2 regions of the Staphylococcus agnetis genome follow, and region 1 is predicted to be linked to the other one. Evidence: predicted binding sites of a transcription regulator. Region 1 holds the regulator's gene; the other holds the start of a gene.
What was found. Region 1 encodes Rex, which represses fermentation and respiration genes when NADH is low (regulators of the CRP and FNR family bind a similar motif). Its sites were predicted from a motif close to TTGTGAAATATTTCACAA; they were not measured.
Positions count from the first base shown of each region.

Region 2: the regulator Rex is predicted to act here: its motif matches at 15,365-15,382, upstream of GJE18_RS09825 (nitrate reductase subunit alpha).

Region 1 covers NZ_CP045927.1:1,593,861-1,610,561, forward strand. Annotated here, with positions in the region: gene groES (co-chaperone GroES) at 1-215, opposite strand, end outside; gene mroQ (intramembrane glutamic endopeptidase MroQ) at 386-1,138, shown strand; gene GJE18_RS12265 (hypothetical protein) at 1,219-2,208, opposite strand; gene GJE18_RS08145 (carbon-nitrogen family hydrolase) at 2,379-3,176, shown strand; gene GJE18_RS08150 (accessory gene regulator AgrB) at 3,824-4,387, shown strand; gene agrD (cyclic lactone autoinducer peptide AgrD) at 4,390-4,524, shown strand; gene agrC (quorum-sensing sensor histidine kinase AgrC) at 4,547-5,845, shown strand; gene agrA (quorum-sensing response regulator AgrA) at 5,859-6,581, shown strand; gene GJE18_RS08170 (sucrose-6-phosphate hydrolase) at 6,648-8,138, opposite strand; gene GJE18_RS08175 (sulfurtransferase TusA family protein) at 8,491-8,718, opposite strand; gene GJE18_RS08180 (YeeE/YedE family protein) at 8,741-9,826, opposite strand; gene GJE18_RS08185 (redox-sensing transcriptional repressor Rex) at 10,009-10,644, opposite strand; gene abc-f (ribosomal protection-like ABC-F family protein) at 10,920-12,860, shown strand; gene GJE18_RS08195 (MutS-related protein) at 13,205-14,836, shown strand; gene tsaD (tRNA (adenosine(37)-N6)-threonylcarbamoyltransferase complex transferase subunit TsaD) at 14,853-15,875, opposite strand; gene rimI (ribosomal protein S18-alanine N-acetyltransferase) at 15,872-16,294, opposite strand; gene tsaB (tRNA (adenosine(37)-N6)-threonylcarbamoyltransferase complex dimerization subunit type 1 TsaB) at 16,306-16,701, opposite strand, start outside.
Region 2 covers NZ_CP045927.1:1,920,904-1,937,604, reverse strand. Annotated here, with positions in the region: gene GJE18_RS09885 (aldehyde dehydrogenase family protein) at 475-1,962, opposite strand; gene GJE18_RS09880 (PTS sugar transporter subunit IIC) at 2,726-3,742, shown strand; gene GJE18_RS09875 (SLC13 family permease) at 3,912-5,438, shown strand; gene GJE18_RS09870 (hypothetical protein) at 5,761-5,943, shown strand; gene GJE18_RS09865 (formate/nitrite transporter family protein) at 6,195-7,013, shown strand; gene GJE18_RS09860 (GNAT family N-acetyltransferase) at 7,116-7,664, shown strand; gene GJE18_RS09855 (sirohydrochlorin chelatase) at 7,787-8,539, shown strand; gene GJE18_RS09850 (precorrin-2 dehydrogenase/sirohydrochlorin ferrochelatase family protein) at 8,508-8,969, shown strand; gene nirB (nitrite reductase large subunit NirB) at 8,962-11,367, shown strand; gene nirD (nitrite reductase small subunit NirD) at 11,370-11,687, shown strand; gene cobA (uroporphyrinogen-III C-methyltransferase) at 11,678-12,616, shown strand; gene GJE18_RS09830 (5'-nucleotidase C-terminal domain-containing protein) at 12,939-15,194, shown strand; gene GJE18_RS09825 (nitrate reductase subunit alpha) at 15,489-16,701, shown strand, end outside.

The DNA.
Region 1 (16,701 bases):
GTACCAGCATATTGTTGGAACACAACACGATCGCCAACACTAACTTCTAATTCAACGCGTTGACCATTATCAAGTATGCGTCCAGTACCTACAGCGACTACTTCGCCCTCGTTTGATTTCTCTTTTGCAGAATCTGTTAATACAATACCGCTTTTAGTTGTTTGTTCTCTTTCTTTCTTTTCAATAACAACGCGGTTTCCAATTGGTTTTAACATGTGTTGTTGCCTCCTTAAGTTGATGCATTATTTAGCACTCACTACTTCTAAGTGCTAATCTAACATTTATAATAATCAAAGTTAGTCAAAACTTCAAGTATTACGATTAGGTTAATTGTATCGTAAGGTGTGATAGGATATGATAAGAATACTGAGAAAGGAGGTAAATTATGAATCGAATTCTTGTTTCAATATTAACTGTTGTGTTCTATGTGATTGCTCAATTCGCTCCAGCGATATTAAATAAATTACATCTATTACCATCAACTGCACATCAGTTAGATCAAATGAAACAACTCATACATATTCAATTAATAGGATTTATTATTGTCGCTATAGTCATTATCATAATGCATTGGTATGTCAAAAACCCATTACAACTCGAATTAGGTAAAAAAGAGCCTAAACGTTATATTATCCCTTGGATTATCGCTGGACTTGGCATTGTTTTTATAACTCAAATTATCGTTAATGTCATCACTGTATTTGTACTAGGACATCAGCAAGCGAGCGAAAATACGTTGCGTTTAATGAAAATCGCTCGACAAATGCCTGTATTCTTTTTATTAATTACGATCATCGGTCCATTGTTAGAAGAGTTTGTATTTAGAAGGGTATTATTTGGAGAATTATACCAAGTTTTAAAAGGATCAAAAGCCATTCGATTTATCATTGCCAGTGTCATCAGTTCTGCCATCTTTGCAGTGGCACATATGGACTTTTCACATTTCTTACCCTATTTTGTGATGGGGATCATCTTTTCTGGCTTTTACTGTTATACAAAGCGCTTAAGTGTTGCGATAGGAATCCATATGGCTCAAAACGGTATTGTAGCCTTAATACAATTTTCTTTACCAGAAAAACTTGTTGAAGAGTCTTTGAAGCAAACACAATTCATATTTCATATGATTTCTCTACTATAAGTGGCTTCACAATAATACTTGCATAGACATATCGAATTACTTTAAAATAAACGACTCCCCTTATCATAGGGAAGTCGTTTTTAATTCATTTTTCTAATTCTTTTCCATATCACGATACTAAAAGCCACAATAAAAATGATACTTGCTAAACCTACACCCATATATTTAATTAAACTTAAATTCCCATGGTTTCCTATTGTTTGTTTTCCTTGTTGATGTGCCTCTAAATTTTCACCATTTTGATTGATTTCACGAACTTTATCTTCATTTTGATGATTTAAAAATGATTTACCAAATAACCTTTTACGATTATCATTTGATCCAAATTCCCCTGACATAAGTGCTAACATATTACGATCTAAAAGTTGATAATATTGTTCTGAGGAAAAAGGATTAAAATTTGCAACAGAAAACGCATTACGCTTTGACTCATTTTGCGGTTGCGAAAACAACTGATTTTGATAGGGATTAAGCATTTTATTGTCTCGATTAAAGTTTGACCCATTTACTCCAGCTGTGGTCGCTTCATTACTTCCTGGTCGGTTTGAACCTGGTGTGGTTTGCTCAGACTGATTATTATCATTTGGTTTAGGTGATTGGCCACGGTCGCCTCCTGGATTGGATTCATCTGAATTCCCCTGTGAGGGGCCATCTGGTTTAGGTGGCGGTGGTGGTGGTTGATCGGTTGACGGTTCTTCTGTCGATGGCTGTTCTGTTGACGGTTCTTCTGTCGACGGCTGTTCTGTTGACGGTTCTTCGGTTGATGGCTGTTCTGTTGACGGTTCTTCTGTCGATGGCTGTTCTGTTGACGGTTCTTCTGTCGATGGCTGTTCTGTTGACGGTTCTTCTGTCGATGGCTGTTCTGTTGACGGTTCTTCTGTCGATGGCTGTTCTGTTGACGGGTGTTCTGTCGATGGTTGTTCATTAGTCGAATTTGTTTCATTCGAATGCGATGAAGTTATGGCAATCGTTGTATCCGTCAAATTATTAGGTACGCCATATAGCGTTCCAAGTGTCAATAAAGTGATACATGTTCCGCTTAACATGTGCCTCGTTTTTAATTTATGCAACCCAAACACCTCCTTAAGATTTATGTCAAACCTAGTATAAACAATTGTTACCTTAAATACCACCCTATAAACCTTATGTCTCACTTCCCCGGTCTGTCATCAATCATATTTTGATACGCCGCTCTTATTTTAGTACAATAATAGCAACGATGGACATGGGGGAATTTCATATGAAAGTTCAAATTTTACAATTTAACGTCAAACCACAATCACCAAATGAAAATGCCAAAAAAATCACCCAATTATTTTCCGAAAATGTAAGTACTGATACTGATGTGGTTGTATTACCTGAAATGTGGAATAACGGATATGCTTTATCCTCGTTAAATCAATGTAGTGATAAAAACCTAGATCAGTCTCTAACATTCATACAGTCTTTAGCACATCAATATAATGTAGATATTATTGCAGGTTCTGTATCAAATCGTGTTAAAGAAAACATTTATAACACCGCATTTGCTGTAAACTGTGAAGGTCAAAAAATTTATGAATATCATAAAATTCATTTAGTACCTATGTTAAATGAACCACAATTTTTAGATGCAGGTGAGCATGTACCTTATACTTTTACATTAAGCAACAATACACCTGTTTCTCAAATCATTTGTTACGATTTGCGCTTCCCTGAATTAACACGTTATCCTGCAGCTAGTGGCGCACAAATCATGTTTTATGTCGCGCAATGGCCAGAAGTACGCCAATCACATTGGAGAAAACTTTTACAAGCAAGAGCCATTGAAAATGATATGTTTGTAGTTGCCGCAAATACGTGCGGTTCTGACGGAGAAACAACTTTTGCTGGACATTCAATGGTCATTAATCCAAATGGAGATATTTTAGAAGAAGCGAACCAAGGAGAAACTGTACTAACAGTAGAGCTTGATTTAAAAGAAGTTGAACAACAACGAAAAAACATTCCAGTTTTCGATAACTTACGTCCAGATATATATCAATATTTTCACATATAAAAAAGGCGAGCTTGGGAGGGGCTCGCCTTTAAATTTAATATTAAGGGAATGTTTATTTGTTTACAGTTATTCTATTTAATTAATTGGGGATGTTATTAATTATGAAAAAATTTAGTGAATTTAACGATTATTAAATGTTTACAATAGTCTCAATATAGAAACCTGACTTTTAAGCTTCAATTACTAATGGAAAAAGATTTTTAGCATTTGGGAGAATGATTACTTCTTAGTGAATTTTTGTACAGTTTCAGCGATTAACTTAATGAATGCGATAATTGTGTTAATGATATCTCCTGCCATAGTAAAGCACCTCCTCATTAATAAGTATTCCAAGACTTAAGAGTTGCACTTGTGAAGTAAGCTGAGCGAAGAATACAACACGCTGTGCATTAATAAACACTTAGGTATCACAAGGGCGTAATACCGAACCACTTAATGTGATTATGGTTATATTAAAACATGTGTATCGCCTCTTGTGTGAAGTAGTGCCCAGATTGTCCATTTGTATGCTTAAATGTACCGTTTCTGTATTAATTTTTGATGAATTCTACATTAAAATTACAGTTAGGAACAATAAAACGACAGTTAGGCAAAAAACAGAATAATGTTTTAATTGTACTTTATAATATTGAGTAAGGGGGAAAGCCATGAGAATCGTTGATACAGCAATTGACAATCTAGCATTAAAGCTTCAGAAAAAACAAAACCTAGATCACATTGAATATCTCAAAGTGCGCCTAGGCATCCAAGTGTTCATCATTAATCTCTTCAAAGGCATCGTAACTTACGGTCTGGCTATCCTTCTTAATATCTTTTTATACACACTCACTGTTCACTTAGCGTATTTCATTTTAAGACGCTTCTCACACGGAGCCCATGCGAAAACATCATTATTATGTCATGTTCAAAATATTATTTTCTTTATATTTTTACCATGGTTAATAGTTAAATATGACATACCATTCTGGTTTATGTTATTCTTAACTATACTAGGATGGTTGATTGTATTAAAGTATGCTCCTGCAGCAACACGCAAACAACCAATCAAATTAGGACGTAAGAAATCATTGAAGATTAAATCATTACTAGTAATTTCAATTTATGTAGTGATGGTTTTATTCGTTCCACAACCATTCAATTTTTTAATTGCATATGGTGCATTTTTACAAGCTTCAACATTATTACCAATATTTTTCCCTAAGGAGGAATAATCATGGCATTTTTTGATTCTTTATTAAACTTATTAACTGTTTTATTCAAGTCTCTAGGTAACTTTGCCAGAATCAATCCTTGTACAGGTTTCTTTAATGAACCTGAAGTCCCTCATGAATTAAGTGAAGCTGAATAATTGTAGAGAGTGTGTATAAAAGTTGGAAATATTAAACGTTATTGTAATTACTAACTATCAATCTTTTTTGTTCTTTCTAGTTGTAAACATTATAATAATTGAAAAAATCCATTACAAAAAATGGGATTACATCTCTCTTTATTTTGGGGTTGTAATCCCTTCTACAGTTCTATTCATACTTTTTGATAGACAAAGTTTGCTTGCATTAGTGATTGGCTATTTAATTTTCTTTTATTACAAAAAGAAAATTATTGGTCTAATAGCAGTTTTATCTAGTGTATTAATTCTAGTTGTGTGTGATTTCATAGCCACCTGGTTTTACTACTATATCAATGGACTAACTATTCACCATATGGTTATATTTATAATATACATATTTGTATTTTCTTTATTGGTAGTTATTATTGCTTTAGTTGTTAGATTACTCATGAGCAAATTAAAGTATACATGGTTATATGTAAATAAAATTTATCTTGTTACATTAATGATCTGTCTTTTAGTATTCTTTTTAACAATGTTTTTCTTCTTGCCAGATTATGTTTCTTCAGTAGCTGAATTTAAAATTTTAGGTATCTTTTACTTTACATTTGTAGCTATTTTTATCGCAATACTTTTATTGGTAACTATTACAACTTCTCGAGAAATTAATTATCGTAGAAGTCAACAAGAGATTGAAGATTATTATAATTATACGCTGCGCGTTGAACAAGTAAACAATCGCATGCGAAAGTTTAGACATGATTATATTAATATTTTATCCACGATGTCAGAGTATTTGCGTGAGGATGATTTGGAGGGCCTTAAAGCATATTATAATAAACACATTAGTCCTCTTAAAGATCATTTTGAAGCAAATACGTTGAAATTAAATGGTGTGGAAAATTTAAAAGTCAAAGAGATAAAAGGTGTTATCACTACAAAAATTTTGCAAGCTCAAGAACGTCAAATTGAAATAAGTGTTGAAGTCGCTGATGAAATTAATGAAATCAACATGGAAATGATTGATTTAAGTCGTATTCTAGGCATCATTATGGATAATGCGATAGAAGCTTCTATGAATCTTGAAACTCCTATGATCCAAATCGCATTTATTAAAACTGAACAATCCGTGTTAATTATTATTATGAATAAAGCACCTGACAATCTTCCGAAATTACATACGTTGTATCAAGAAGGCTTCTCAACGAAAGGTAAAAACAGAGGATTAGGGTTATCCACCTTAAAAGAAATTACACATAGTAAGGATAATGTCTTTTTAGAAACAACAATTGAAAATCATTATTTCATTCAAAAATTAGAAATCATGAATAACGATGCGTAAGGATGTGACCCGTTTGAAAATTTTAATTTGTGAGGATGACCCTAAACAAAGAGAACGAATGGAATCCATCATTCAGAATTACATTATGATTGAAGAAAAGCCTATGGAAATTGAAATTTCTACTAGTGACCCCTATGCGTTACTTGAGGCATCCAAAAATATGACTGATATTGGTTGTTATTTTTTAGACATCCAATTGGAATCAGATATTAATGGTATTAAGCTTGGTAGCGAAATTCGAAAACATGATCCTGTAGGTAATATTATTTTTGTAACCAGTCATAGTGAATTAACCTATTTAACTTTCGTGTATAAACTTGCAGCAATGGATTTTATTTTTAAAGATGACATTGATGAGTTACGTACGAGAATTATTGATTGTCTCGAAACAGCACTTAAGCGGTTAGATTTATTAACAAAAGATAACACAGTAGAAACAATGGAATTAAAACAAGGCAGTAATTCTGTCTATGTTAACTATGATGATGTTATGTTTTTTGAATCTTCACCTAAATCACATCGTTTGATTGCACATTTAGATAATCGGCAAATTGAATTTTATGGTAATTTAAGAGAGCTCGCACAAATTGATGGTCGTTTTTTTAGATGTCATAATAGTTTTGTGTTAAATCGACATAACATTACGCATGTTGATGCTAAAGAGCGCATTGTTTATTTTAAAAATGATGAATTTTGCTATGTGTCTGTAAGAAATATAAAAAAAATCAAGAAATAACGTTGTTTTATCAACAGTCAAATGCCTGATTCAGTTATTGTATGGTAACTGGATCAGGCATTTTATTTAGTCTTCAATTTGTTTTTTTATATCATATTTAGTCAATTTTAAGTATACTTGACCAGAGTCTGTGACAACTTTTATTTTATTGGCATCTTTAGATGGAAAAATACGTGAAGATAACACTTTCTCACCCTCATTACAGAATATTTCAATACTTGAAGTATCCACAAATATTCTAAGTTGAGAAAGCTCTGATTTTAGTTGTGCTACTCGTGCTGTTCCCTCTACAGGATGCGGTAATTTCCCACTATCAAATCGATCTAAAATCACTTGTTGCGTTTTCGACTCATAACGAATTACCGTAGCTTCATGTTTTGAAGCTCTTAAGTGAAATTCAATGGCAGATGCCTCATTTTCAAGAATATCTATAATGAGTTCATATTGCTCACCTTCATATGGGTGTAATTGTTTAATAAATTTATTCGCGTACCCTAACGCAGTTTCTTTATTTTGGCGTAACTTTCGTAAATCCATATGCGGTTTCTGTTTTAGTTCCCCCGACTCCAACGTTAAAATTCTAGGCACTGTTAAGCAATGCGCCCATCCCTCATCATCCGTTGGGTACTCTGTATCTGGTAGTCCCATCCATCCGATTAAAACACGTCGCTTTGCTTCATCTAAAAATGTTTGTGGTGCATAAAAATCAAATCCATCATCTAATTCAACGAATGGCGCATGTTCGAATGTTAAAGTTTCAAAGTTCAGATGGCCTACTAAATAACCACTTTGATAAACATTTTGATAAGCGTTATCTTCTGAATCTATACCTTGCGGGCAAAATAACAAAATATCTTTACCATTAAGTTGGAAATAATCCGGGCATTCCCACATGTAGCCAAATGATTTTAATTGTGTGTCGATTTCACCTAAAAATGTCCATGGCTTCTCTGGATGTGATGTTCTATACATTAAAACCGTACCTGTAAGATTTTCTCTTTGCGCACCTATTAATGCATAAAGATACCCTTCTCTTTGAAACACTTTGGGATCTCTGAAATGGTGTGTATATCCTTTAGGTGGCCCACTAATAATCGGCGTATCGAATTTAATGACATCTCCGTGACTATCCACTTTGGCAAGCATTTGACAACTGCGTCTTTCCCATGAAGCCGTACGGTGATTCGCTGTATACATATAATATAGTTGATTTTGAAATTGGAAAGCACTACCACTATATACACCGTGACTATCAAACGTCGTATCAGGTTTTAATATTGGACCACATGGTTTTAAATTCACTAAATTCTTGCCGGTATAATGAAACCAATATTTTAAACCATGTACAGCACCTAATGGAAACCATTGATGTGATAAATAGTATTGCCCCTGATAATAGATTAATCCATTGGGATCATTAAGTAATCCTGTTTCAGGTTGAATATGAAATACTTGTCGATACGGAGAGGCTTGAACGCGTTCTTTAAGATCATTGATTACGTTAGCATCCACATCCTCTAACTTTTGGTAACGTTTTTCCCGGCTCCATTGTTCCATTCGAATTCTTTTCCTCCTTTAAAATTTGCGGTAAGATGTTTAAATTTTAATTCCATATTAAACCCGCTTCTAAGATGAGCAATACTTAGAGTTTCTCACCAAAGTACTTTTTATGTATATTTCCTAATTTTATCTCAACTTTCTTAGACTAAACTATCAAAAACTAGTTTCTTTATATATCATACTGAGGCACGATTTCACTTTTGAAAACTAAACCAATTACGGTTAAGTCAGTTTGTGAATTTATTATCTCTTTGTTATTTTATCACACATCGGCCTTGAAACTTTATCAATTTTTATGAAAAAACCGATTAAATCCCATCTCATATAGGATTTAATCGGTGTCTCAAAATCACTTGGCTTTTTGAACCGTAATCGTCCAAGAAGCATCTCCTACTTGCTCATAGTTTGTCACAGGATAACCGTTTTCAGCAGCCCAATTAGGAATTGCTTCTGTTGCCTGTGTACAATCAAAATCGATTTTCAATTCATCCCCCAACGGTAATTCTTGCATTTTCTTTTGCGCTTCAATCAATGGAAATGGACATACCATTCCTACTGTTCCTAATTCATGTACCATTTTAATTCCTCCTACAATTTATCTATTGTGATACACTGACTGTTTTCGATTGGATAGATTGACGTTGTTGTGCCACTTTCATAGGGCGCACAAACATAAAATAACTCATGAACCAAGTTCCAAAAATCATAAATGCCAGTCCAATCCAACCTTGCCATGATAGAGCTGCAGTTGCTACTAATCCATTACCAATAGAACAGCCACCTGCTACTGCTGCACCAAAGCCCATGCACATTCCGCCTATAGCGCTATTACGTATCGTTTTTTTATCGGGTAAACGCCACGCAAATTCTTTTGAACCTCTAGCTGCAATATAAGAGCCAAAAAAGATGCCAATAACTAAAAATACACCCCAGTCAACTACTGAAATATCACCTGTAGTTAAAAACATCACTATATTGGAAGATGGCGTTGTGATGCCTAACCCACCTTGACGACCTGTTGATTCTGACATCGGCCATGCAAAGAGTGCAATTAGACCAACTGCAATAGCAGCAATAAAAGGATGGAACCGTTTTTCAAATAAAATATGACGCAATCCTGAATATTTTTGTTTTAGCTGTGGCACCGCAATTTTGGGTTTTGGTTTTCTTAATGTTTTAATCACGAAAAACAACGTAACAGTGACTAATATGATTAAGAAAATCCAGTTTGGAATACCTGTAGATTGAGCCATATCTGCATTAGCAACCGTTTTACTATTGAGCGCATTCATGAGTGGTGCTAAAAGACCATTTTTTGTAATAGCTGCAAATAAACCATACATCACAAGTGCAATCCAACTACCTATTAACCCTTCACCTGCACGGTAATATGTCCCTGTAGCACATCCACCCGCTAAAATAATACCGACACCAAATATAAAAGAGCCAATTACTGTGCCTATAATTGGAAACGTTTCATTTGCTATTGTGATAACACCCATTACGTTGAGAATATAAATGCCTATTGCTTGAATCGCTATGGCAATGAGCAATGCATAAAACATCTTATTATTTTTCTGAACGTACATATCTCTAAACCCTCCAGTAAGGCAAAAACGTGTACGTTGCATTACAAATCCAAGTAGTACCCCTACTATAAGACCACTTACTATAGTCCAAATCATACATACCTCTCCTATCCCGATTATTATGATAAGAATTATAGCAAATACACATTTTTTATCAAGGGGTTGAATCAAAATAAAAAAGATCAAAGCGACAGACGCTTCGATCTCCAATTTCATATTCATAGATCATTGCTGTTGAAATGCAATCGGCACCATGATGTGATGGTGCTTATTTACATTTACCCATAATTTTTCATAAAAAATAACAAGGATTGTAGTTCGACACCTAAATCGATTTGATGCACTTGCACATCATTAGGTACTTGAACAGGTGATGGAGTAAAATTTAAAATACCTTTCACACCTGCGTCTACAACTTTATCAGTAACACTTTGTGCAACTTTGATAGGTGTCGCAATAATAATTACTTCTAAGGCTTGATCTTGAATGACTTTTTTCATTTCATCCATAGATTTCACTGTGACATCCCCAATTTTAGTACCCACGATTTCAGGATCTATATCAAATGCTTCAGTAATAAACATATCATCATGTATCGGGAAGTTGAAAGAAATTAAAGCTTTACCTAAATGACCAACACCAACAACACCTATTTTAATTAAATCAGCATCACTTAGCTCTGATTTAAAAAATTCTAATAAACTGTCGATATTGTAACCATAGCCTTTTTTTCCAAGTTCACCAAAGTACGAAAAATCACGTCTAATCGTGGCGGAGTCTATACCAAGACCCTCACTAATTTCTTTAGAGTTGACACGTGAAGCCCCTTTAGATTTGAGACTATTTACAAAACGATAATATAACGGTAAACGTTTCAGCGTCGCACGTGGAATTTTATTTAATTCTTTAGTCATTTTCGTTCCTCCATCTTTTGCATACCATTTCAGGTCGCACACTCAAAGTTATATGAGCTATAACAACTTTAAAAATATTTTATAATAAAAAGATTTATCTACTTTATTTTGTATAAATAACTGCAAATACATTATGACTTAATATTGTTTTGTTAAAAATTTCACCTACTTTTATTCATTTTCATTATAACTTAAAACCGCTTTTAAAGGAACATAATCTATTTGAACCCCTTCCACTTTGTTGTACAATAATGAAGAATGAAAGGAGCTTTAACATGATACTAATGCAATTAAGTCAGCTCTCGAAATCATTTGACGGTGAAGAGATTTTTAGTCATGTCAATTTTGAAATCCAAACGGGTGAACACATTGGCATCGTTGGGCGTAACGGTGCCGGAAAATCGACATTGATGAAAATCATTGCTGATGTCGATGATTACGATAGCGGACATATCTCTAAAATTAAGGGTTTAAAGATTGGTTATTTAACACAACAGATGACATTAAATACGAATAATACTGTTTTTGATGAAATGGCAAAACCTTTTAAAGAAATTGAGGCAATTGCACAAAAGATGCAATTAGAAACAGATTGGTTGAGTACACACGCGGAAGACTATGAAAGTCAAGCTTACCAAGAGCACCTTAATCGTTACGAAACGTTATCTAACCAGTTCGAACGCATGGAAGGCTATCAATATGAAAGTAAAATTAAAACGGTTTTAAATGGGTTGAAATTTTCAGAAGACGATTATTATCGCCCCATAAACGACTTTAGTGGCGGCCAAAAAACGCGTTTGTCACTTGCACAAATGTTACTCAGCGAACCTGATCTTCTTCTATTAGATGAACCGACCAACCATTTAGATATGGAAACTACAGAGTGGTTAGAAGATTATTTGAAATATTTTAACGGCGCAATTGTCATCATTTCACATGACCGCTTCTTTTTAGATAAGATTGTTACACAAGTTTATGATGTTGCACTTGGTGAGGTGAAACTTTATAAAGGGAACTATGCGAAATATATCCAATTACGTGATGCATATTATGAAAAACGCATGGCGGAATATGAACGTCAACAAGCTGAAATCAAACGTCTCGAAACATTTGTAGATAAGAATATTACACGCGCTTCGACGAGTGGCATGGCTAAAAGTCGTCGTAAAATGTTAGAAAAAATGGCACGTATTGAAAAGCCATTACTGGATGCTAAAAGTGCAAACATTCAATTTGATTTTGATAGAAACACCGGTAATGACGTGATGTATATTCAAAATCTTGAAATTGGTTATCACAGCCCCATTACCGCACCTATCTCTTTTGAAATTACAAAAGGTGATCGTATTGCTGTAATTGGTCCAAATGGCGTTGGAAAATCTACCCTCATTAAGACATTAGCACAAAAAATCACCTCTCTTAGCGGCAAAATTCAAATGGGTTCAAATTTAAAAATTGGTTACTATGATCAGAAACAAGCAGAGTTTAAGTCAAATAAAACGATATTAGATTATGTGTGGGATCAATATCGACACATGCAAGAAAAAGATATTCGAGCAGTCTTAGGGCGCTTCCTATTTACGCAAGAAGAAGTAAAAAAAATCATCAATGATTTATCTGGCGGTGAAAAAGCACGTTTACAACTCGCACTTCTTATGTTAGAACGCAATAACGTGCTCATCCTTGACGAACCAACCAACCATTTAGACATTAATTCCAAAGAAATGTTAGAGCAAGCTTTAGCGCATTTTGAGGGCACGCTCATATTTGTTTCTCACGACCGTTATTTCATTAACGCATTAGCGAATAAAATATTTAGTTTAGATGCAGATGGTGGTCAATTTATTCAAGGGAATTACGCTTATTATTTAGAAAAAGTAGCACAACAAAAAGCTTTAGAAGCACACCAAAATCATTCTGTAACTTCTGAGAACGTATCAAAAGATTCAGCTTCTACTGACTATCAAGACCAAAAAACAATAAGACGAGAAAAACGCAAACTTGAACGTCAAATCGAAGAATATGAGGCGCGCATAGCAACGTTTGAAGGTCAAATAGAACATTTAGATATTCAAATGGCTTCAGAAGATATTATCAATGATTATGAAGAAACATCACGACTTGCAAATGAACGTAGCACCATCGAACAAAACTTAGAACATACGATGTTACAATGGGAAGAATTACAACATAAGTTAACTGAATATGACATTTAACGACATGTATCGGAGTATAATTTTATACTTCGATATTTTTTGTCTTCACATATTATAGACAGAACCCGTAATTTCAAATCCAATAGATTCAACTGTCCACAAAGTTATCCTAGTTATCCACATTTTATATCAATAACAAACCCCCTCTTACCCACAGTTTATCCACTACAAATATTCTAAATGGCTCTTTTTTATACACAAGTTGTTAACAAGTTGTGCATAAGTACGCATGTTCTCTATTGACTTTTCAGCTTCTATCACCTTTACTTGTGTTTTGATAAATGAATAATTAAAATATAGTGTATATTTATATTATTCTATGACATTAAGGGAGTACTTTTATAATGACTGACTTCATATTTTTAATGATTTTAATTATTGGGATGATTACCGTAGTCATCGGTACAGAAATCTATCAAAAAATTCAGTTCCGTAAGTCTATTGCAGCACATTTAAAATACCGTTTTAAATTTGATGATATAGAGCGATCATTTGCTTTTTACGATACCTACTACAAAAAATATACTGATTTAACTGGACAAGATGAATCTCCCTTAATTTGGGTAGATAATAAAACTTGGTCAGATTTAAATATGCTTGATATGTTTAAGGCATTAAATTACACCTATACATCGGTAGGCGAAAATCACTTATATCATGTTTTAAGGCTTCAATCCTCGCTATCGCATTACTCAATTTGGAAGTCTATTAAAGAAAACACAGCATTTCATCATAAACTTGTGATGTTACTCGCTAAATTAGGTAAACAAACTTATCCTAATTATGATTGGCAATCTTACCAATATCGTTTTCATCCAATTTATTATGTGTTGTCGTTTTTGCCTATACTCTCTATTTTATTAGGTTTGTGGCACATTGAGTTAAGTATTATAGCTTTACCTATTTCATTATGCATTAACTATATAGTCAGTTTGCGGTTTAATCATTATGTCGATAGAGATGTAGACAGTTTATTCTTCACTGGTCGCATTATCCATACAACGAATAAAATCAATCAATTACAGCTTACCCCTAACTTTGAGCATGATTTGGACAAACTCAACCAAGTAAATCGATGGCGATTTTTGCTTCTAAAAGCGCAGACGATTCCAGGTTACATTGTCTTATTAATTAAATATATGTTTTTAATTGATATTCACTTATACCACATGCTAGTTAAACGATTTAAAATGAATCACGAAACAATCCATGCATGCTATCGTTATGTCGGTGAAATCGATGCTTTATTAGCTGTTGATCAATGGCGCCATCATCAAGCTTATTGTACGACGCCATCTGTTAGTAAAAACTTCCATTTTACGTCATTAGTTCACCCACTTGTCAATGAAGCTGTACCAAATGACTTTGATTTTGATTATAATGTCTTGTTAACGGGTTCAAATGCTTCAGGTAAGTCTACATTTATGAAAGCCACAGCGATTAATTTAATTTTAGCGCAAGCAATTAATACAGTGACTGCTGAACAATTCGAATTTCAACCTGGTATCGTCAAAACAGCAATGGCAAATGCGGATGATGTACTTACAGGTGATAGTTACTTTATGGCAGAAATAAAATCTTTAAAACGCTTATTAAACATTCACCCTAAAACACCACATTATTATTTTATTGATGAAATATTTAAGGGTACCAATACGGCAGAACGTATCGCAGCCTCCACAGCTGTTTTGGAATACTTATCTCAATTTCATCAATTAAAAATGATTGCAGCAACACATGATATTGAACTTACATATACGTTAGATGCACATTTTAAGAATTATCATTTCAATGAACAAATATACGAAGACGCCATTCATTTTGACTATAAAATTAAAGAAGGTCCTGCAAATACACGTAATGCATTGGAACTGATACGCATAATGAAATTTCCAGCTGAAATTTATACACAAGCTCAACAATATGTTTCATCATTTGAAGCATCAAAACAAAACCGCCCAACAGATTCAAAATAATCTGTTGGACGGTTTTTTATGATCGATACATTTCAATATCCATTTGACTTTTTCCATTCAAATCTAAATCAGCGACGATGCCTTTTTGATAAATGTGGTAAGCAGCCGCACCAATCATTGCAGCATTATCTGTACATAATGAGGCTTTAGGAATCGTAAGAGTAATGCCTCTATCAGAAGTTGCTTTAAGTAACGCAGATCTTAAACCATGATTACTAGCCACACCTCCAGCAACGATAAGTTGATTCACTTGGTAAGCCTCACATGCTTTAATGGCCTTCCCTACGAGTACTTCTACAACACTGTTTTGAAAACTTGTTGCAACATTTTGAGGGATGGGCGTTTCCCCTTTTTGCTTTAAGTTATGCAATTTATTAATCACCGCACTCTTTAATCCACTAAAACTAAAATCATAACTATCCGTTTCTAACCACACACGCGGAAAAGCATACGTATCTTCTCCTTCTTGTGCTAAACGATCAACATGAGGACCCCCTGGATATGGTAAACCAATTGTACGTGCCACTTTATCATAAGCTTCACCAACAGCATCGTCACGTGTCTCACCAATGATTTCAAAATCCAAGTGATCTTTCATATAGACAAGTTCTGTATGACCACCTGAAACGATTAAAGCAATCAGCGGAAACGTTAAAGTGCCTTCTAATTGATTCGCATAAACATGTCCTGCAATATGATGCACAGGTATGAGGGGTTTTTGATGGGCAAAAGCCAATGCTTTAGCTGCATTCACGCCCACAAGTAACGCACCTATTAACCCGGGTCCTTGTGTCACTGCAATTGCGTCGATGTCATCCATCGTACAGGAAGCATTTTGAAGCGCATCTTCAATCATAAGCGTCATATTTTCAACGTGATGTCTACTCGCAACTTCTGGTACTACACCACCAAATCGTTTATGACTATCGATTTGACTCAATACACTGTTGCTAATGAGCTGTGTGCCATTATCTATCACACTTACACTGGTTTCATCACAACTCGTTTCAATCGCTAAAATTCTAACGTTTTGCGTCATTTTAATGTCACCCACATCACTAAAGCATCTTCTCCTTCTCCATAATAATTTGCGCGACGTCCTCCAAATTCAAAGCCTAGTTTTTGATAAATGTGTTGCGCGACTTTATTTTCAACACGCACCTCAAGACTCATCATGTTCGCTATGTGTGCGCTGTAAGTCATTACATATTCAAGTAATAGTTGTCCTAATCCATAACCACGATACATTGGTTTCACAGCAATGGTTGTAATCTGAGCCTGATCAACGACAATCCAAACACCTAAATAAGCAATAATTTCACTTTCATATTCCATTACAAAATAGTGGGCAAAGTTATTTTCATTCAATTCATGATAAAAAGCATCACGCGTCCATGAACTATCATTAAAACTGATACGTTCAATTTCAAAAACTGCGTTCACATCTTCACTCGTCATACGACGAATATTTAATTGCTGTTTGATTGTTGATTCATCCAATTTTGTTCCGCCTCCGATAATTTTAGGTAAGATGGGACAAATGTATGAACATCGACTGGTTGACCTTTTAGAAGATACATTTGATGTGCTTGGGGTAAATTGGGAACTATTGAAAATTGTTCGAGTTCACCCTCAAATTGCTCTGTATCTTCCCCCACAAAGACAACGTTGTCCATTGATGCTACTTTAGTGATTAATGATGCCAATTCAATATATTGATCATCAATCACACATGTTAATGAATCGTTGTGCCATTGATATACTCCCGCAAAAACAAAACCTCGACGCGCATTAAATATCGGTACAATCGTTGCTGATTTATCATCTACTGTTGCTGCAAGAGCACTTAATGAAGATACACCATA
Region 2 (16,701 bases), 330 kb from region 1:
ATTCTTTTGAAATAGTATTTATAAAGAATTTTTCGAGATTGTGAAAAAATGATCTTTCTAAGCCTTATGATACCGCAACGCTGTGACGCTTTTTCACATTAAAGGAGTGAAATTTTCATTTGAATCTTATTAAAATGACATATTTGTGACCTTCAAAAGTTCTAATAATATTAATTTTCAGAAATAAACATTATAATTCTAAATGGTAATTTGTAACGCTATGTTTTTTTTGAGAAGAAGTAGGAGATAATCTGAACTTTTTAATTTAAATTGAGAAATGATTGTGCATATTGAAGATATTGTATGGTGGGAGAAGTATTCAAGAAGCGAATGTCAAAAAATACAAGCGTTAGACATGGCCTAGTTGAAGTATGGAAGAGAGAAAGTACTAATATAAAGAAACCACCAACGTTCATGCATTGATGAACGTTGATGGCTAATGAATTGATGTTAAGCATATTAAGAATGCGTTTATTAATATAATCCTTTTGTGTCGTTGCTGATATCGATATAAATATTTTTAATTTGTTGGTAATTGGCTATCGCATCTTTATAGGTTTCACGACCGATACCAGATTTCTTGTATCCTCCAAATGGAGCGCCTTCAGGAACTTGATTATAGGTATTAATCCATACACGTCCCGTACGTATATTTTTCGCGATGTGCAATGCACGATTAATATTGGATGAAAAGACACCCCCTGCGAGTCCATATTCAGAATCATTGGCAATGGAGATCGCTTCCTCATCATCTTTGATTTTAATAATAGTGAGTACAGGTCCGAAAATTTCTTCTTGTGCCAATTTGTTACGATTGTCCTTCACTTCAATAATTGTAGGTTGGAAGAAGTGACCTTTGTCTAGACCATTCTCTGTTAAACGTTCGCCACCGACTAATATATTTGCATCATGTGATTTCGCATAATCGATATAACTTTGGATTTTTTCAATTTGATCTTTTCCAGTTTGCGAACCCATTTGCGTATTCATATCTAATGGGTCGCCTACTTTAATATTTTTAAACGCTTCTACCAGTTTAGGTACAAATTCATCGTAAATTTTTTCGTGTACAAGTAAGCGTGAACCAGCACTACATACTTCACCTTGGTTGAAAAGAATACCTAGTTGGCTACCTTCGAGTGCGACGTCTTGATTTGCATCATCTAAAATAATGTTGGCACTTTTACCCCCAAGTTCTAAAGTAGTAGGGACGATGCGTTTAGCACCAGCTTCAGCAACTTGATAGCCTACTTCTGTAGATCCTGTGAAAGATAATTTATCAACACCTTCATGCTTAAATATAGCATCACCTGATTCAGACCCTTTTCCTGTAACTATATTTACTACACCAGGAGGTAAGACGTCTTGAAAAATTTTGGCTGTTTCTAATAAGCTTACAGGTGTGGATGATGAAGGTTGAATCACAACAGTATTACCAGCAGCAAGTGCTGGACCTAGTTTCCAAGATGCTAGTAACATTGGGAAGTTCCATGCGACAACGGCGCCCACTACACCGACGGGTTCGTGTGTAATTAAACTTAATGTATTGTCGTCAATTTGGTTAATTGAGCCTTCTTCTAGGTCTGTAACACTTGCGAAATATTGATAATGGCGTGCTGCAAAGGGAATATCAATCATAGAAGATTCTCGTAATGCTTTACCAGTGTTAATGCTTTCAATGGTTGCTAAACGTTCTTTATTCTCTAAAATACGTTGACTAATTTCACGTAATAAATCAGAGCGTTCTTGTTTAGATTTGCGTGACCATGCAGGAAAGGCGTTTTGAGCAGCCTTCACTGCTTTATCAACGTCTGATTCATTTGCTCTTGCAATTTGAGTGATTGTTTCACTTGTTGCAGGATTTTGCACATTTAAATATTCTCCAGAATCAGGTTTAACAAATTCCCCATTAATAAATAAATCGTATTGCTCTGAAATATAATCTTTTACTTTAATTGCCATACTTTCAACCCCTTTATTTATCTCTTAAAATTGTACTTGCTTATTTATAATTTTAACGTTACCATTATTTTGAGTAAACTCATATGACTCATTTGGAAATAGTTCACTATTTCGTGAGGGGATAAAAGATTGTATTTTCGATAAATAAAAAACTCCTCTACATCAAAATGTAAAGGAGCTCATTATGGGGTGGAATAATTCAATAGGCGAACATATTGAGCTATTCCAGTTCAACTTTTCGTTGGGGAAAAATTGAAAGACTCATGTTTGAAAATGACTGATTTACACCAAAGGCATTGTGATGAGTGTGTTGCACAATGTCTTTGTGTGATACAATTTGTATTCAAAAAAATTGTACCTTCTTCGTATTATAAAGAGTATTCAGACATTTGTAAACAGTAATTATTACGATTAACAATCGATATCAAACTTAAGTCTTAGAGTAAAAACAATCTTACGTCCGATGTAATACTTTAGTAAAAACAGTATAGTAATGATAGAACAGTTAATCAAAATATTTCCCAATCCGAACTGTTCGATCCCAATTAAGATAAAACATACACCCTTAAAGTAATATCTGATAGACCTCCTTATGAAAGTAGGACTAAAGTTGATTAAAAAAGTGTACTGTGTCCCCGCACAGTACATTTTTTTTATTAAAATTTTGTTTCCCTCTAAACACATACGCCTCATTGAAGATTCTATGGTAAGATAAAACATGTATAGCAAAACAATACAAATTTCTTCGAGGGAGATATAAAAGTTGAAAAAATTATTGCATCGTTGGTTTATCGAAGGACTTAGTTATATGACTTTAGGACTGTTTAGTTCTTTAATTATAGGTTTGATTTTAGAAACAATAGGGAAGCAAACGCTTTTACCACAATTAGATTTACGTTTTTTAATTGAAGTAGGTAATGTTGCTAAAGGGTTAACTGGCGCAGCGATAGGCGCTGCTATGGCCTATGGCTTTAAATGTAAGCCGCTAGTTATCTTTTCGGCACTCATTGTTGGAATGATGGGCTATACCACATTTGCAGGTGGAGCAGTAGGCGCTTTTTTGGCAACATTATTAGTCGTAGAAATCAGTCGCATTTATGCAAGTAGAACAAAAGTAGATATTATCGTTACACCGATGTTAACGTTAATTCTTGGTGGTGCGGTTGCTAAATTTTTAGGGCCAATCTTAAATGAAATGATGAAAGCAATAGGGACGCTGATTATTGCAGCCACAGATCAACAACCTTTACTCATGGGTATCATTGTCGCTGTCATATTCGGACTATGTTTGACTGCACCTATATCAAGCGCGGCTTTAGCTTTAATGCTCGATTTATCAGGTCTTGCAGCAGGTGCTGCAACGGTAGGTTGTGCATGTCAAATGGTAGGATTCGCGATAATGGGTTACAAAGATAATGGCATCAGTGGTTTAATTTCAATTGGTATTGGTACAAGTATGTTGCAAGTACCGAATATTATCTTAAAACCATTGCTACTCATTCCACCTACACTCGCAAGTGCTGTCATAGCACCGATAATGACAGTATTTTTCCCAATGGTGAATAATGCAGCAGGTGCTGGAATGGGAACAAGTGGATTTGTCGGTCAAATTATGACAATACATACAATGGGAAGTTCCTTGCATACATGGCTATTAATCGGTGTCTTTCATTTCGCATTACCTATAATCGTTACATGGCTTATCTATCATTTTATGGCTAAACGACAATGGATTAAACCTGGTGATCAAACATTGCGTGCGGTTGAGTCAAGAAATTAATGCATGTGTTGCAGTATCACAATTGCATCACACATTTAATCGTTTCAAATCATAAACTTTTTAATTATACAATAAATGTAAAAAATTTGTGAATGTTTTAACATTTATGACGCATCTACCTCTTTTATTGATACACTTAGAGTGATCTTAATAAAAGGGGTTGTTTTTTATGGCAACAGCTGGAAAATCTAAGAAAAAACCAACCTTTAAACCGGTATGGTTTAGTATAAGTTTTATTGCATTAGTGCTTATTTTAATTGTGCCAACATCGGACAATTTACCTGTGATGGCGAAATGTGCTTTAGCTATTTTAGCGTTTGCTGTAATTTTATGGGTTACGGAAGCGGTAAGTTATCCTGTTTCTGCAACCATGATTGTCGTCTTGATGATTTTATTATTAGGATTTAGTCCCGTACAAAATTTAACGGAATCACTGGGTAATCCTAAAATAGGTAAAGATGTATTAAGTGGCTCTGACTTATTTGGAACGGCGAATGCATTGAAGTTGGCGTTCAGTGGTTTTTCAACGAGTGCAGTTGCACTTGTCGCGGCGGCATTATTTTTAGCAACGGCGATGCAGGTTACACAACTTCATAAACGTTTAGCATTATGGGTGTTATCGTTAGTAGGTAATAAAACGAAACGCATTGTCATTGGTGCGATTTTAGTGTCAATTATTTTAGCGTTTTTCGTTCCTTCAGCTACAGCAAGAGCAGGTGCAGTAGTGCCCATCTTATTAGGAATGGTGGCCGCATTTGGTGCTGCAAAACAAAGTAAGCTTGCAGCGTTATTAATTATTACAGCTGTGCAAGCCGTGTCTATTTGGAATATTGGAATTAAAACGGCAGCGGCTCAAAACATTGTGGCTGTAAACTTTATCAATGGTCAATTAGGTCATGATGTATCATGGGGTGAGTGGTTTTTATATGCGGCACCTTGGTCAATTATTATGTCAATCGTGCTGTATTTCGTGATGTTAAAAGTCATTCCACCTGAACAAACTGAAATTGAAGGTGGAAAAGAACTTGTCCAACAACAACTCAATGCTCTTGGTCCAATTACAGGAAAAGAGTGGCGTTTAATCATTATTTCTATCGCATTACTCATTTTATGGTCTACAGAAAAAATCTTGCACCCGATTGATTCTGCATCCATAACATTACTGGCATTAGCTGTCATGTTGACGCCTAAGATTGGTGTGATGACATGGAAAGAAGCTGAAAGTAAAATACCTTGGGGTACAATTATCGTGTTTGGCGTAGGGATTGCATTAGGAAATGTGTTGTTACAAACAAAAGCAGCCCAATGGTTAAGTGATCAAACATTTGGTTTAATGGGGTTACAACACATGCCCATCATCGCTACGATTGCGTTGATTTCGCTCTTTAATATCTTAATTCACTTAGGATTTGCGAGTGCGACAAGTTTAGCATCAGCATTAATTCCAGTATTTATTTCTTTAACGATGACGTTGAACTTAGGTGATATGTCAATTGGTTTTGTTTTAATTCAACAATTTGTGATTAGCTTCGGCTTTTTATTACCGGTGAGTTCGCCACAAGGGATGCTTGCCTACGGTACGGAAACGTTCACTGTTAAAGATTTTCTTAAAGCAGGCATACCGATTACCGTTATTGGCTATATCTTAGTAATTATTTTAAGTATGACGTATTGGCAGTGGCTCGGATTATTGTAAACAATAAGGGAGTTGTCTATCGAGAATTAGGCAACTTCCTTCATTCTATTTTTTATGATATATGATACGCTTTTAATGCAATAAGTTTCAAATAGGAGTTACGTAATATCCTAGAATTGTTACTTCAAAAGGTGAGCGTCGTACATCAATGGTTATGTTCTCATTGTCTTCGGTAACGCTTAAAGTGACCATTCAACAATATCAGTTATGATGGATGATGATTTAAATATATAAAATATGTGCGATGTTCAATGAGAGTGAAATAAGCAATGATTCATCATATTACATAGAACTTCTATACAATTTTTTAGAGGTGACAAATATGAATCAACGATATTTAAAAGTGTTAGGATTATATATTTTCAGTTCAGCGATTGGTGCAATGGTGACACGCATATGTGATAAAGATCATTTCTTAAAATGGTTCACTCAAACGACAATCGGTTACGGTGTGTTTGCCTATGGGCTAAAAGCATTAACGCGTGCTAAAAATAAAGAAAAGTAACTATAAATCATTTAACTTTGGGTTTCGAAGATGGTGATTCCCATATGGCCGTTTATGACGACCGACAATACGATATTTTAAAGCTTTACCATTAATCACATTCAAAGAATGCGTCACTTTAATATGCAAAATATAGAAGGATTAAGTACTTTTAAAAGGCTTAATCCTTTTTTATTTTATTCAGACTACCATCATTTTGTACAATTTAGTAAAATAAAAGGGAATTTTATATTTGTTTAGGAGGCCATGCCATGGGAATTGAAAAACCAACGAAACACCTCAAAGATACATATGCTTCAAGAGAAATCATTGAAAATATTGTAGGTTCAGTTGCAATGAAGGAAGTGTTACTTGAACGTGCGTTTCCAAGATATGTTTTAAAATCAATGATGTCTGGATTTCTACTTACGATTGTAACGGTATTCATGCTTGCTATGAAAACACAACTCGTCGGCGCACCGCCGGCAGTCATTAATTTGATGGGAGCCATGGCATTTAGTGTGGCCTTAGTGTTTATAGTGCTCACGCATTCCGAACTTTTAACAAGTAACTTTATGTATTTAACGGTAGGCGTGTATTACAATGCCATATCACTCACTAAGACCATGTGGTTATTTACAATTTGTTTTATTGGAAATATTCTAGGGGCATTTGTACTCTTTGGACTCATGATTTTTACAAAAGTCATGACGCCAGAAATGATTCATGCACTCACAGCTACTGTAGATGCGAAAACAGTAGCTTCTACATGGCAAGCCATTTTAGTTAAAGGTATCTTTGCTAATTTCTTTATCAATATCGGCATTTATGTTTCGATGATGTTTAAAGAGGGGTTGTCGAAAACGTTCTTTATTGCTATAGGTGTGATTATTTTCGTTTTCATGGGTTATGAACATGTTGTTTACAATGCTGGCTTATTCGTAGGGATGATATTTTATAATTTAGAGGCATTATCATGGCTAGATGTACTTAAGAATATCGTTTTTGCATTTATTGGAAACTATATTGGTGGGGGGCTATTTGTAGGTTTGCTTTATGCTTACTTTAATGGTAGTCGTAATCACACATAACTGTTTAAAAAGTCCGAGTGAAAAACTTGGACTTTTTTGTTTAGTCGTTTCTATAAATCTGTTACGCTAAAACTAATCGTAAACCAAATGGAGGGGTTCATAGTGAATCAATTGACGATCAGAATGGCGACATTACAAGATGCTGCAGTGTTACAAGATTTGATGTATCGTGCATTCACGCCGTTAAGAGAAGCTGGTATAGACTGGCCTTCTGTGAATGCAGATTTAGAGATGATTGAGAAAAATATAAAATATAATTCGGCTTATGTTTTAGAAAAACAAGGTCGCATTATTTCTATGCTCTCCATTCGCTTTCCGTGGGAACCGAAATATAAAGTGTCTCAATTTCCATTCATATGGTGGTTTGCGACAGATCCAGATTTTGCTGGAGAAGGGTACGGTGCACAATTAATGACTTATATAGAAGAGACGATTTTAAGAGATACATTAAAAGCACCCGCGGTTGTACTTGGTACATCTGCACGTAAAATGGCATGGTTAAAAGACGTATATGCGCGAAGAGGATATGAAACTTTTTTTGAAATGGAAGAATCGAGTGGGGACCGTGGTGCGATGATGGTAAAAGTATTAATTCCAGAGCGCTATAACAAGGCACTACTAGCCCCACCGCCATGGTATGAAGGAGATTAAATGTAGCTAGGGAAAACCCTTACTTTTTACGAAAGGGAATTCCCTATTTTTGTCATAAGTTGTGAAAATAATCACATTAATGCCAGCATTTCATTTACAATAAATGTGTAGGGGGTGTCGTCGTGCATAAAACAATTTTAGTCGTGCATGGGATGCGCAAAGGAAAATTAAATGAAACGTTGTTGAACTTTATTCATCGCACCTTTAATGACAACGCCGTGGATTATGATGTTGCATTTTTGGAGAGTGAAACGATACAGCTCGATGAAGTGATTCAAAATAACATTGATGCAGGGTATCAGCGTATACACCTAATACCATTATTGTTATTTTCAGCGTCGCATTACTATGAAGATATTCAAGCGATATGCGAAACGTTTAACAAAAGAGAATCAAATCTTCAATTGGTACTAGGAAAACCTTTAGGAACCCATCCAATGATGAAACAATGGGTCGAATCACAAATAGATTCGTATCAACATGAGATGGATGCTTCTACAGGTATTGTACTTTTTGCGCACGGTAATGCAAGGTTTAATGAGCCAGACATCGCATTGACTGAAATTTGTGACAAATTATCCACACCAACTCGACCTTGTTATCCAAGTATGGTGTATGGCGACTATACTTTTACAACAACGTTACCTCAAATAGCGCAAAAACATCATAAGTTAATTATTATTCCATTCTTTTTTTATGATGGGTATCTTGTAAATAAGTCAAAACGACGCATACAAGAACTTAATTTACCAAACACCATTGTCTATACATCGGCGATTAATTTCCATCCTGTATTGGAAGCTGTAGTTCGAGAGAGAATGGCAGAATGCGAGGAGGTGCCGCATGTATCCCATTCAAGTGAATCTTGCAAGTAAACATGTCGTCATAGTGGGTGGCGGTAAAATTGCTTGGAGGAAGTTTTCAAAGTTGGTTACAGAACCTTGTTCAATTGATGTTGTGAGTCCTAAGTTTCATGATGCTTTTGAAATGTTACAGCCTTCAGAACGACTCAGGTTGATTCGAGAACCTTATCATAAAGCGCACCTCAAACATGCGGATTTGATTATCATTGCGACGAACGATCCCCAAACGAATAACCAAGTTGCTATGGATGCTTTACCTTCACAATGGATAAACCATACAGGTGATCAGACACAATCCGATTTTTTTAATATGTTAACGATTGAACATCAAGATTTAATCATTGGTGTGAGTTCAAACGGGCAAAATATAGAACGAACGAAACGATATGCAGCGAAAATCAAAACATTTTTAGCTGTAGATGAGGAGGATATGCATGAGTAAGACGAAACTTTTGATGATTGGTAATGGTATGGCAGGTGTACGCACAATTGAGGAAATTTTAGAACGTGATCCAGAACGTTTTGAAATAACGATTATAGGTAAGGAACCGTATCCAAATTATAATCGTATAATGTTATCTAACATTCTTCAAAATAAAATGACAGTTGAAGAAACGATTATGAATCCTTACGAATGGTATGAAGAACACGGTATTCATCTGATTACGGGTGATAAAGTGGTTAAGATTAACCGCGAAGCGAAAGAAGTGGAGACTGAAAAAGGTCAAATCGTCTCTTATGATCAAATGATTATTGCCACAGGCTCTGACTCATTTATTTTACCCATCGATGGCTCTCGACTAGAAGGTGTAGTAGGTTTTAGAACGATTGATGATACTGAAAAAATGTTAGAAACTGCCAAAACGAAGAAAAATGCGATTGTTATAGGTGGGGGCTTACTTGGACTTGAGTGTGCACGTGGTCTTGTAGATCAAGGTATGAATGTAACAGTTGTGCATTTAGCAGAGTGGTTAATGGAAGTACAACTCGATCGTAAAGCAGGAGAACTTTTAAAAGCAGATCTTGAAAAACAAGGCATTCATTTTGAACTTCAAGCGAATACTCAAGAAATTTTAGGTGAGCAACATGTGGAAGGTATTCGCCTTTCTGATGGCCGTATATTAGAAGCGGATATGGTGGTCATGGCCGTAGGGATTCGTCCAGTGACGAAAGAGGCACGTGCTGCTGGCTTAGAAATCGGTCGAGGTATTGTCGTCGATGACTTTATGAAAACAAGTGATCCGAATATTTATGCAGTTGGTGAATGTGCTGAGCACCGTTCAAAAGTTTATGGTTTAGTGGCACCACTTTATGACCAAGGTAAAGTATTAGCAGACCATATTACGGGTCAACCTACAGAAGGTTATAAAGGTTCGACAACTTTCACTTCATTAAAAGTATCAGGCTGTGACTTATTTAGTGCAGGATGGATCACAGAATCAGACGGTGTACGTGGCATTGAAACATTTAATGGTGTCGATAACATTTATAAGAAAGTATTTGTCAAAGATAAAACCATTGTTGGCGCAGTGTTATACGGTGATACAGAAGAAGGTAACCGCTTCTACAACATGATGAAAAAAGGCGATTCGATTGATGAATATACACTTGTGTCAATTCTGCATAAAGCCGGTGAAGTAGATGCCATCAGTGTGGCAGACATGGATAATGACGAAACGATTTGTGGATGTAACGGGGTGTCAAAAGGGACTATCGTCCAAGCGATTCATGATCAAGGTCTAAAATCAGTTGCAGAAGTGACAAAAGCGACTAAAGCTGGGAACTCATGTGGTAAATGTAAAGGTCAAATTGCTGAACTTTTAGAGCATACACTAGGTGATGATTTTGTCGCATCAGCGCCTACGGGTATTTGTGCATGTACAGATTTATCGCGAGACCAAATTGTGACACAAATCCGTGCAAAAGGGCTTAAAACATCAAAAGAAGTGCGTCATGTATTAGACTTCAAGGATAAAGGTGGCTGTCCAAAATGTCGTCCAGCCATCAACTACTATTTAAACATGGTATATCCACATGAACATGAAGATGAAAAAGCATCACGCTTTGCCAATGAACGCTATCATGCCAATATTCAAAATGATGGAACATTCTCTGTTATCCCTCAAATGCGTGGCGGTGTGACAGATGCAGATCAATTGATTCGACTTGGTGAAGTGGCGAAAAAATACGATGTGCCATTAGTAAAAGTAACAGGTTCTCAACGTATTGGTTTGTATGGTGTGAAAAAAGAGGAACTGCCTAAAGTTTGGGAAGATTTAGATATGCGTTCTGCCTCTGCATATGGTAAGAAAACACGTTCAGTTAAAAGTTGTGTAGGTAAAGAATTCTGTCGTTTTGGCACACAATATACAACAAAGCTTGGCATACGTTTAGAAAAGACGTTTGAGTATATTGATACACCACATAAATTTAAAATGGGGGTATCAGGTTGTCCACGTAGTTGTGTAGAATCTGGCGTCAAAGATTTTGGTGTTATTGGTGTTGAAAATGGTTTCCAAATTTATGTAGGTGGAAACGGTGGTACAGATGTCGTTGTTGCTGAACATTTAACGACCGTTGAAACAGAAGATGAAGTTGTTAAATTATGTGGTGCGTACATGCAGTATTATCGTGAAACAGGCATCTACGCTGAACGTACAGCACCATGGTTAAAACGTTTAGGATTTGATCAAGTGAAATCTGTTGTTTTAGACCCAGAAAAACAAGACGAACTATTTAATCGTATTATGGATGCAAAACGTGCTTATGACAATGAACCATGGCACGAAGTCGTAGAGGACGCGCGTAAACGTTCAATCTTTGAAGTGGAGAAGGTGTAATCATGGCAATCACTCATGAAAAAGTAAAAGTAGCACATATTTCTGAATTAGAACCATTAATTGGAAAAAAAGTTATTGTAGGGGATTTACAAATTGGTTTGTTTTTGACAGAAGAAGGCGATATTCACGCGATAAACAACGTATGTCCGCATAAACGAGGACCGCTTTCTGAAGGCACGGTGAGTGGGCATTATGTATTCTGTCCATTGCATGATCAAAAAATCGACTTAACGACGGGTGAAGTTCAAGAACCTGATGAAGGTTGTGTGGCGACGTATCCTGTTGAAGTTATTGATGGGGACATTTACCTATGTCTATAACTGATGCACCACAAGTATACCTTGTGGGTGCAGGACCAGGTAATCCTTTATTGTTATCCAAAAAGGCAGAGCGTTGTATCCAACGTGCCGATGTGATTCTTTATGACCAGCTTGTGAATCCCTTTATTTTACAACTCTCCTCGCCTGAGACGGAATGGATTCATGTCGGCAAAACGCCTTACACGACGTATATGAGGCAAGATGAAATTAATGCATTGATGATTGAAAAAACGAAAACACATCGGACTGTTGTACGTTTAAAAGGAGGCGACCCAGCCATCTTTGGCCGTCTTGCGGATGAGGTTGATATTTTAAAAGCACATCATATTACTTATGAAGTCGTGCCAGGAATTACTGCTGCTAGTGCTGCAATGAGTCAGCTACATCGCGGACTGACTGAGCGTGGAGTGGCACGAAATATTACATTTACAACGGGGCATTTTAAAGACAATGAAGAAAATCCGATTGATATGACAACACTTAAAAATAATGGAACGCTTGCAATTTACATGGGTGTAAAGCGCTTGCCTAAGTTAATGAAAGAAGTACAATCGATGATTACAGATGATTTGCCAGCGGCTGTTATTTTTAATGCAACATGTGTGAATCAACAAGTGATTTCTGGACACGTGTCGTCAATCACAGCTAAAATTGCTGCCTTGCCTGAACGCCCAGGACCTGGGATTACGATTGTGGGACATGTTGTAAGAAACATTTTAGAGGAAGTGCCCGCATTGTCTGAGATAAATTATGTATGTATCAAAGGAAGACGCGACCTTTGTATGGCGCACGCCATGGATATATATGAAAATGGCGGTTGGGCTATTATCGACGACAGAGTAACGTCAACACTTCATCCAACTCAAGTTGAAATATTAACTGCATTAATTGAAAAAACGCCATTTACACACGTGTTAAATGAAGCTTAAACGGATAGTACATTGGGTTCATATTAATCATGCATTATTCAGTTCATCTTTAGGTAATATGTGAGCGTTAACTGAATCCCTAGTTCCCATTTTAGAACCATGAAATATATTTTCTAACACCTTCAAAGTTCAAGTGAGGATGAACTTTGAAGGTGTTTTGTAACTTTAATAATCATTTGTACGTATCTTTAAAATAAATTCATATAAAATTCATGATTATTTCATACTTTAAAGTGATATTGTGCTAGGATGGTAGTGTACGACATTTTAAAGGAGGTTACATATGAAGCGATTAGGGTTTTATACTGTTTTTATGATGGTTATGATACTTAGCATTCTGTTCTTCGTGCCTGGAACATCGACATATGCTGAAACGGCATCACCACCGTCAGAAAAAACAACCAACGTACAGCAAACATCATCTGAACCTGTGTCGACCACATCTTCAGTCACACAGTCACCATCGATGAATCATACAAATAAACAGACATCTACGGCAACGACATCTGATGCGTCTCAACCACAATCTACAGATCATCACGTGCAACCACAAGTGTCAACAGCAACAGCTGATACAGCATCTCATGAGACTGTCAATCAAAAGGAATCTCAATCAGCAAAACGCACACTAACCGGGATTCAATCTCAGGCGACAGCACAACCGAAACAGGCACAGGCGAATCCATCTCAGACACACACCATATTACATACGAATGATATTCACGGACGTCTCGTTGAAGAAGAGGGTCGTGTCATCGGGATGGCAAAAACCAAAACCATTAAGGATCAACATCAACCGGATTTAATGTTAGATGCGGGGGATGCATTTCAAGGTTTACCATTATCAAATCAATCTAAAGGTGAAGAAATGGCGAAAGCGATGAATGCCGTTGGATATGATGCGATGGTAGCTGGTAACCATGAATTTGATTTTGGCTACGATCAATTGAAAAAGTTAGAAAGTATGTTAAACTTTCCGATTTTAAGTTCGAACGTCTATAAAGATGGGAAACTAGCATTTAAACCATCTACCATAATTGAAAAAAATGGCGTCCGTTACGGCATTATCGGTGTTACAACACCTGAAACCAAAACGAAAACAAGTCCGACAGGTATCAAAGGTGTCACATTTGATGACCCACTGAAGAGTGTTTTACGTGAAATGAATGCCTTGAATGGTAAAGTCGATACATTTGTCATTTTATCTCATCTGGGTGTCGATTCGACGACTCAAGAGACGTGGCGCTCAGATTACCTTACACAACAAATAAATCGACGCACACAATATACAGTGCCTACTATTGTCATTGATGGCCATTCACATACGGTGATGCAGCATGGCCAAATGTATGGACGTGATTTACTTGCGCAAACAGGAACAGCGCTTGCGAATATTGGTAAAATTGATTTTAATTTTGCCAACAATACAGTAAGTGATTTGAAAGCATCTTTAATCAGTGTGAAAGATGCAGCACAAGTACAACCAGATCCAGCAGTGAAAGCACAGGTAGATAAAGCGAATGATGCTTTCTTAAAAGAAACGTCAGCAGTCGTAATACCGAATAATACAATTGTTTTTGAAGGAGAACGTGACCATGTTCGACGTCATGAGACAAATTTAGGTAACGCGATTGCGGATGCAATGGAAGCATATAGCAAGGATCACTTTAGTCAACCAGCTGATTTTGCGGTAACGAACAGTGGAGGCATACGTGCTTCTATTAACAAAGGTGAAGTCACACTCAACCATATTATTACAGTACTGCCATTTGGTAACACCATTTCTCAAATTAAAGTGAAAGGGTCAGATGTACGCGCTGCATTTGAACATAGTTTAAGTGCACCTACAGAAAATGTAAACGGTACGACGCAATTGTCTGCGAATGGTGGCTTGTTACAAATTTCTAAATCTATACGTGTATATTATGATATGGCACAACCAGCAGGCAAACGTATCAAAGCGATTCATGTTTTAAATAAGCAAACAGGTAAGTTTGAGGCGTTAGATTTAAATCGCACATATCGCATTGCGACGAATGATTTTACAGCATCTGGTGGAGATGGCTATACAATGTTAAATGGACCTAGAGAAGAAGGATTATCTTTAGATAAAGTGTTTGCGGATTACTTAAAACAAGCCGATTTATCACAATATGATACAACGGCGCCAACACGCATTATTAACGGCGATCCTGAAGCTTTAGAAACTCAAGAAGATAAAGTGATACCTTTCCCTAAACAACCGAAAGCACCGAAACAAGCACCGTTACCAAATGATACGAATCAACAATCAAAAATTCGAAAAATCAATAACAACGTGATAGTTTCAAATCAAACGCATCATATGAACAACGGTACTAAAGCCATAGGCTATGCACCTTCAATTCAAATGAATAGCCAGAATGGTTATGTCAATGCGAAAGGCGAACGCGTATTATTACGCACTGGTCAAGATTTATTATCGACAAACCAGACCCAATCATTACCCGATACAGGACATTCTCAACAAACGCCAATATGGATCGGTGGTTTGCTTGTTATGGGTGGTATGGTTTTAATAAGACGCTACACTGCTTGAGAAGATTGAAAGATAAATTAAATAATTGCATCTTTTGAAGTGTAAAGATTAAGCGCTCAAAATTCCACATTGGATTTTGAGCGTTTTTTGTGTTGATTTTTAATTCATCACATTTTATGAGGTTTAAATTGGCATTGATTTGTAAAAACAAAAGTTATTGTTCATCAACTATGTGAATTTTTTAACATTAGGGGATTTTACTACCGAATTAGGTATTTCCCTAATGTTGTGTATGGGTGTTGAATTATACAATTAAATTAAGTTGGAAAGCCTATGTATTTAAGGAGGATGAACATGGTTAAATTTGGATTGAATTTCTTTAAACCTACTGAAAAGTTCAACGGGAACTGGTCGGTTTTAGAGCATAAGAGCCGTGAATGGGAAAAAATGTATAGAGAACGTTGGAGCCACGATAAAGTTGTGCGTACCACACACGGTGTGAACTGTACGGGTTCTTGTTCGTGGAAAGTATTCGTAAAAAATGGTGTCATTACATGGGAGAATCAACAAATTGACTATCCAAGCTGTGGACCTGACATGCCTGAATTTGAACCACGTGGATGTCCACGAGGTGCGTCATTTTCATGGTATGAATATAGTCCATTACGTATTAAATACCCTTATGTACGCGGGAAATTATGGGATTTATGGACACGCGCATTAGAAGAACACCAAGATCCAATCAAAGCATGGGCTTCCATTGTAGAGGACGAGGAAAAAGCAACCATTTACAAATCTGCACGTGGTAAAGGTGGACACATTCGAGCAAATTGGAAAGACGTGTCACAACTGATTGCAGCACAATTAATTTACACAATTAAAAAAGATGGTCCGGACCGTATCGCTGGGTTTACACCAATTCCTGCCATGTCAATGATCAGTTATGCAGCGGGTGCCCGCTTCATTTCATTACTTGGCGGAGAAATGTTAAGTTTCTATGATTGGTACGCAGATTTACCACCAGCGTCTCCACAAATTTGGGGTGAACAAACAGACGTTCCAGAATCAAGTGACTGGTATAACTCGTCATATATTATGATGTGGGGCTCTAACGTACCGTTAACACGTACGCCAGATGCGCACTTTATGACTGAAGTAAGATACAAAGGTGCAAAAGTGATTTCGGTAGCACCTGACTATGCTGAAAACGTTAAGTTTGCGGATAATTGGATGGCACCTAATCCGGGTACGGATGCAGCCATTGCACAAGCGATGACGCACGTCATTCTTCAAGAGTTTTATGAAGATAACCCTTCAGAAATGTTTATTAATTATGCGAAACAATATTCTGATATGCCATTTATCATTCGATTAGATCAAGATGACAAAGGGTACAAAGCGGGTCGCTTTTTACGCTCAAGTGATTTAGGAAGCACAACCCCTAACAGTGAGTGGAAACCGGTAGTTATTGATGCTTTAACAGATACGATTCAGGTGCCTAACGGTACTATGGGTCAACGTTGGGAAGATGGTAAGCAATGGAACTTAAAACTAGAAAATGAACAAG